2 regions of the Arthrobacter sp. FW306-06-A genome follow, and region 1 is predicted to be linked to the other one. Evidence: riboswitches for the same ligand, from Rfam matches in the RefSeq annotation. Region 1 holds a riboswitch; the other holds the start of a gene.
The links. Region 1 has a riboswitch for glycine ahead of LFT49_RS22725 (methylenetetrahydrofolate reductase). Riboswitches for the same ligand answer to the same signal wherever they lie in the genome.

Region 1 (3,403 bases):
TGGTACAGCACGTCGCCGAACAGCTCGTCGAAGCCCATCCCCAGCGCGCGCTGGCCATAGCCCGCCAGGTCGCGGTAGCCGAGGTGCGCCCCCACAGTGACGTCGAGTTCGTATGCTGCGCGGCAGCTGTCCAGCATGGTGACGGGGTCGCCCGCGTGCAGGCCGCAGGCCACGTTGGCACTGGTGATCAGCTGGAACATGGCCGGGTCGCCTCCTGCCGTCCAGGAGCCGAATGATTGGCCTACGTCAGCGTTGAGATCCAAGTATGTTGCCTTCCAGCGTCAGGTGGTCCGGTCCGGCAGCTGCGGTCAGCTCCCCGGGAATGGTGTCCGGCATCGGCCCGAACGCCTCACGGGCATTCTTGGCCACTGCACGACCCATCACGAGGTTACCGGCTCCACCCACAACGGCCCCTATGCCGAACGGGAGGGCCCTGCCAAACAGGGCGGTACCCTGCCGCTTGAGCAGGTTCTTTAGGAAGGCGTGCTGGATTCTCTTTCGGACGCTGCCGAAGCCCGGACCCACCATCGACTTGGAGAGCACATTGCCCCAATTATTGGCGGCGCTGTTGCCGCTGCCGGAGGCCTGGCCACTCAGCGTTCCCAGCAGGGCGGTACCCTCCTCGCCGAGCATGATGGCCATGACCATGGTGCCGGCCTTCTCCGGGTTGGTGAGGCGGATGCCGTGAAGTTCGGCCAGCGAGGTTGCGTAAAGCGCTGTTGCCTCCAGGAAGCCTACGGTGGCAGCGGCTGAGAGTCCCAGCGACGCCACTGTTCCAACCCCGGGAACGACGGCGGTTGCGCCCACCAGTGCGCCCCCTCCGGCGACGGCACGCAAGTAGTCGCGCTCTGCAATGTCTGCCAGTTGCGCGGCGGTGGCACGGGGATGCTTCTTCTGGAGCCGCCGGATGTAGGCAACCACCAGGGGCCGCTGGATCTGTACTGCCTTCAGGAGCATGTTGTGAACGCCGGGCTTGGGCTTGCCGTCAGCGTCAAACATCGCATTGTGGGCGGTTTCCTGTGCGATGCGTAATGCGGGATTGCTGCGCCGGGCCATGGTCACCTTCATTCAATCGACCTGCAGCGGGTTAGCTGCCGTGCACTTTCCATCCTATGTGGATAAACACTAAGCATGCTTAACTTCCCGCGTCCCGTACCTCTGCCCTCCTGGCAACCGCCCGTTAGCTGGCGTCCGCCAGATTATTGAAGGTGAAAACGTGGGCACCCTCCACCACTCCGCCGTCCTCCAGTTTGGGTCAGGATCGTCGTGGGCGAGTAAAGACCGCCTTTGAGCAGGCGGCGGCCCAGGGGGCCACGCCGGTTCAGGAGTTTCAGGGATGGGCCCACGCCAATTTTCAGGGCGGCCCGAATCAGCTGCGCCCGGGGAAAGGCGCCCGGATACCCCTGCCCACACAGGCAGCCGCACACCTTCCCGGCGCAGCGTTTCGGCGTACCACTGGATGCGGGGAGCCGAGAAGCACAGCTGTGTCACCACCCGCGAGGCCAGATGCTGCTTCTCCAGCAAAGCATCAAGCATGTGCAGTTCAGTTTGGCTCGGATGTCCTTCCGGGTAGCCCGCCACGCCGGCCCGGATCCGGCCACCGGACAGTTCCGCGAGGTCTTCCAGCAGCCGAAGGCTGCTGTCGTAGGGCCCGGCCGGTTCCCCTGCGTCACCACCGACGGCGAAAACCTCGGCAATACCGGCATCGTGGCAGTTCCGGACTACACCGGCCAGCTGCGCCCGGCTTTCGATGCTTCGTGCGGCCAGGTGCGGAACAACCTCAAAGCCGAGGTAGGCAAGCTCGATGGCTGTGCGAATGCTTGCCCCTACACCTTCGCGGGGCAAGCAGGACACCGTCAGCGCCGTCCCGGCAGGTACGTCGGCCTGGACGCGGGCGGCAATGCCCTCAGCGGGAATGATTTGAATCTGGACCGGCAGCTCCCGCCTGAAACCGCCGGTGGGCTGGTCGGCAGGCACTGATGCATGGGATGGTGCCGTAAGGGACTGAGGCGTCATGAGGAACTCCAGGTTCGGCCGGCCACGGGTGGCTCGGCATGGATCGGGTCCCTCCCCGCTCTGTATTGGACCTGAGAGATTCCGCAAACCCAGCCGGGGCCTGCTTGCACCGTCGGTGAGCGCTGCCGGAGCAGCACTGCTTTCCAGAGTCGCCTCGCCGTGACGGTACATGGGCCTGAGAGATTCCTGGGGAGGATTTGCTCCTACGGCGCCTGCCCGGTAATGGCCGGGAGAACTCTCCCGCCACAGCTCGAAAGGCTGTCTTCAGATGTAGTGGTTCAACGGCCGGCGCCCGTCCCGTCACTGGATGGGATGCGGCGCCGGCCGCATGGATGGGCCGGCAATCAGCGCAGAATGACCGTCCGGTTGCCGGACAAAACGATTCGTCCTTCAGCATGCCAGCGCACCGCATTGGTAAGTGCCTTGCATTCAGCGTCGCGGCCAACGGTGACCAGGTCAGAGGCGGAATACGTATGGTCCACCTCGATCACCTGCTGAGAGATGATGGGTCCCTCGTCCAGCTCCGAGTTGACGTAGTGGGCAGTCGCGCCCACCGTTTTGACGCCGCGCTCGTACGCCTGGTGGTAGGGCTTTGCACCCTTGAAGCTGGGCAGGAACGAGTGGTGGATGTTGATGGCCTTGCCACTGAGTCGGGTAGTGGCTTCGTCGCCGAGTACCTGCATGTAGCGGGCCAGCACCACCAGTTCCACGGCGTAGTGGTCTACCAGCTCCAGCAGGCGCTCTTCAGCATCCGCCTTGGTATCCGGGGTCACGGGAATGTGATGGAACGGAACACCGTGCCAGGCGGCAAGGGGTTCCAGGTCCGGGTGGTTGGACACCACGGCGGCAATTCGGACGGGCAACTCGCCACTGCGGGCACGGAACAGGAGGTCGTTGAGGCAGTGGTCGTACTTGGACACCATCACCAGGATGGGCTGCTTGCGGCCATGCCGTTCCAGGCGCCAGTCCATCCGCCATTCCCGGGCCACTTGTTCAAAACCGGAGCGGAGGCGGTCGAGTTCCATCTCTACCTGCGAGGTGACGTGGATGCGCATGAAAAACCGGCCGCTTGCCCTGTCGCCAAACTGCTTGATGTCCACGATGTAGCATTCCTGCTCCAGCAGGTATGCCGCCACCGCCTGGACAATGCCAAGGGCATCCGGGCAATGGAAGGTCAGCACGAATTCCTTGCCGGTTTCGGGAACCATGGCCTGGCGCTGTCCGGCCGCGGCCGTGCCCGCCTGCGATGTGCGGGTTTCCGTGCCGATCACCGCTTGACCCGCTCTTCCCCCACTTCTGCGGCGGCACCCGGACGGGAAGCCTTGCCGGATGCGGCGTCGGCGAAGTCCTGGTCTGCCTGCAGTTCAGCCTGGAACGTGGCAAAACG
Region 2 (3,403 bases), 380 kb from region 1:
GCGACAGCGTGGACGGCATCAGCATGGCCCCGAAGAAGCCCAGGGTTGCACGGCCGGCGATCAGCCACTCCGGTGTGGGGGCAAAGGCCGTGGCGGCAGAGATCGCGGCGAAGCCGAGGCTGCCCATGACCAGGAGCCTCCGGCGCCCGATCCGGTCGCCGAGGCTCCCCATGGATACCAGCAGGCCGGCCAGTACCAGGGGATAGGCGTCCACGATCCAGAGCAGCTGCACCCCGGTGGGTTCCAGGGCGCGCGCAATGGCCGGCAGTGCGAAGGTCAGCGCGGTGTTGTCCACGGCGACCAGGAGCACGGGAAACATCAGCAGGGCCAGCGCCAGCCAGTCACGCCACGGCTGCCGCGGGGCGTTCTTGTCCGCGCCTGTGGGCGCAGGGCTGGTGAAAGTCGTCATGAAATAACTATACCGTCCGGACGGTATAGTTTGAAATGGCTGCCGGTTCCGTCTTCCCGCCCGGGGAAGGGCATGATGGGAAGCATGCCCCGAAAGCCTGTAGCCCGCGACGCGGTCCTTGATGCCTTCGAGTCCCTGTTGATCGAGGTGGGGGAGCGCGCTGCCACCCTTGACGCCGTAGCCCGGAAGGCCGGCGTGTCGAAGGGCGGCCTGCTCTACCACTTTCCCAACAAGGAAGCGCTCATTGCCGTGCTGCTGGACCGACTGGAGGGCCTTGCCCGGGAAGACGCCGATGCCATGGCCTCGGCCGATGAAGGCGCGGCGGCGTACTTCATCCGTTCCTCGGTATGGGCGGACACGCCGCTGGACAGGGCCATCGTCGCCGCCACCAGGCTTGCCGAGGTGGCGCATCAGGAGACACGGCGCCGGTTCGCGGCCATCCAGCAGCGCTGGTTGGACGAGATTGCGGCGGATGTCGGTCCGGGCTTGGCGAAGGCAGTTCTCTATATGGGTGATGGCCTCTACTTCAACGCAATGCTGTCGGTGGCCCCCGCGCCGGCGGGGGGAGCCGCCGCTGACGTGGAGGAACTCCTCGCCGCCCTGGAGCGGCTCCGCAGGTAGGATTTGCCATTTGCCGGGAGGGGTGGGTGCGTAGGACAATGGAGAGTTGTGAGGGCCGCCACCGGCCGTCACGGCCAACAAGTGAATAGCCTTTGATCTGCGGCGGGAGAGTTCTGCCGGAAGTACAGGCAGGCGCCGTAGGAGCAAATCCTCCCCAGGAATCTCGCAGGCCCCTGTACCGCCGCGGCGAGGCGCCTCTGGAAAGCAGCAGGCAGTTGTCCTTCTTCCCTTGGGGAGCGAAAGAACTGCCGTGCTCACCGACGGTGCAAGCGGGTCCTGCCGGGCAGGCTCCGCGGAAACTCTCAGGTCCAATACAGAGCGGGGAGGAACCCGAATAGCTGTGGCGTACCCTGCGCCGCCTGAGTAAATGGAGTTCCTTCGTGTCGGTTACCCCAGCCTCCACCACCTTCGTAGACCGCCATATCGGCGCCCGCCGCCAGGCCGACGTCGACACCATGCTCAAAGCCGTGGGCTACGACACGGTCGATTCCCTGGTTGACACGGCCGTTCCCAAGGTCATCCGCCAGGAAACCGCCCTCCGCCTCCAGGACGCCCTCAGCGAGGTCGAGGTCCTCACGGAGCTTCGGAAGCTTGCCGGGAAGAACAAGACGGCCGTGCAGCTGATCGGCCAGGGGTACTTCGATACCGTCACTCCGCCGGTGATCCGCCGCAACATCCTTGAGTCCCCGGCCTGGTACACCGCTTACACCCCTTACCAGCCGGAGATCTCCCAGGGCCGGCTCGAGGCCCTGCTGAACTTCCAGACCATGGTGCAGGACCTGGTGGGCCTGCCCATCGCCAACGCCTCGCTGCTGGATGAAGCCACCGCCGTGGCCGAGGCCGTGCTCCTGATGCGCCGCGCGAACAAGGCCAAGCCCGCCGCCGACGGCAAGACCGTGCTGGACGCCGACGTCCTGCCCCAGACCATTGCCATCGTGAAGGGCCGCGCCGAGGCGCTGGGCTTCGAGGTGGAGGTCGCCGACCTGTCCCAGGGCCTGCCCGAAGGCGACATCAACGGCATCGTGCTGCAGCAGCCCGGCGTTTCCGGACGCGTCTGGGACCAGTCCGCAGTCATCAGTGCCGCCAAGGAGCGCGGCGCCCTGGTCACGGTGGCAGCGGACCTGCTGGCACTGACCCTGATCACTCCTCCGGGCGAGCAGGGCGCCGACATCGCCGTGGGTTCCGCCCAGCGTTTTGGTGTGCCGCTGTTCTTCGGCGGCCCGCACGCCGCCTACATGGCCGTCCGCAAGGGCCTGGAGCGTTCGCTGCCCGGCCGCCTGGTGGGTGTCTCCAAGGACGACGCCGGTGTTCCCGCCTATCGCCTGGCGCTGCAGACCCGTGAGCAGCACATCCGCCGCGAGAAGGCCACGTCCAACATCTGCACAGCCCAGGCGCTGCTGGCCATCGTCGCGTCCATGTACGCCGTCTACCACGGCCCGGACGGCCTCAAGGCAATTGCCGTAACGGCGCACAGCCACGCCCGTACCCTGGCGGCCTCGCTTACGGCTGCCGGTGTTGAGGTCCTGCACGCGAGCTTCTTCGACACCCTGACGGTCCGCGTCCCCGGCCGCGCTGCCGCCGTCATCGCCGACGCCGAGGCCCGGGGCATTAACCTGCGCAGCATCGACGCCGACACCGTGGGCATCGCCCTTGATGAAACCACGACGCCGGCCATCGTCGCCCAGGTGGGCGACATCTTTGGCGCCACCGTTTCCGGGAGTTCCGTTGGCGGCGGCGAGGGCTTCGGGCTGGAGGCCGCCGTCGAGCGTTCCTCCGACTACCTGCAGCACCCGGTGTTCAACACCCACCGGTCTGAGACGCAGCTGCTGCGCTACATCCGTAAGCTCTCGGACCGTGACCTGGCCCTGGACCGCACCATGATTCCGCTGGGCTCATGCACCATGAAGCTGAACGCCACGGCCGAGATGGAAGCCATTTCCTGGCCGGAGTTCGCCTCCATCCACCCGTTCGCGCCGGACTCCCAGACGGCCGGCTGGCGTGAACTGATCGCCGACCTTGAAGCGGACCTGACCGCCATCACGGGCTACGACCAGGTGTCCATCCAGCCCAATGCCGGCTCGCAGGGTGAACTCGCCGGTCTGCTGGCGATCCGCGGCTACCACCACTCCCGCGGCGACCAGCAGCGCAACATCTGCCTGATCCCGGCCTCGGCGCACGGCACCAACGCCGCCTCCGCCGTGCTGGCCGGCATGAAGGTCGTCGTCGTGGCCACCGCCGCTGACGGCACCATCGACCACGGCGACCTGACGGCCAAGATCGAAGCGAACAAGGACGCCCTGTCCTGCATCATGATCACCTACCCGTCCACCCACGGCGTCTATGACGGCGACGTCCGTGAGGTCTGCGACGCCG

Region 2: another riboswitch for glycine. It lies ahead of gcvP (aminomethyl-transferring glycine dehydrogenase); the one in region 1 lies ahead of LFT49_RS22725 (methylenetetrahydrofolate reductase).

The regions. Positions count from the first base shown of each region.
Region 1 covers NZ_CP084552.1:550,237-553,639, reverse strand. The annotation lists gene LFT49_RS02730 (LamB/YcsF family protein) at 1-263, opposite strand, end outside; gene LFT49_RS02725 (hypothetical protein) at 247-1,056, opposite strand; gene LFT49_RS22725 (methylenetetrahydrofolate reductase) at 1,126-2,016, opposite strand; glycine riboswitch at 2,170-2,269, opposite strand; gene purU (formyltetrahydrofolate deformylase) at 2,361-3,287, opposite strand; gene cycA (D-serine/D-alanine/glycine transporter) at 3,284-3,403, opposite strand, start outside.
Region 2 covers NZ_CP084552.1:934,911-938,313, forward strand. The annotation lists gene LFT49_RS04490 (MFS transporter) at 1-409, opposite strand, end outside; gene LFT49_RS04495 (TetR/AcrR family transcriptional regulator) at 494-1,030, shown strand; glycine riboswitch at 1,124-1,221, shown strand; gene gcvP (aminomethyl-transferring glycine dehydrogenase) at 1,411-3,403, shown strand, end outside.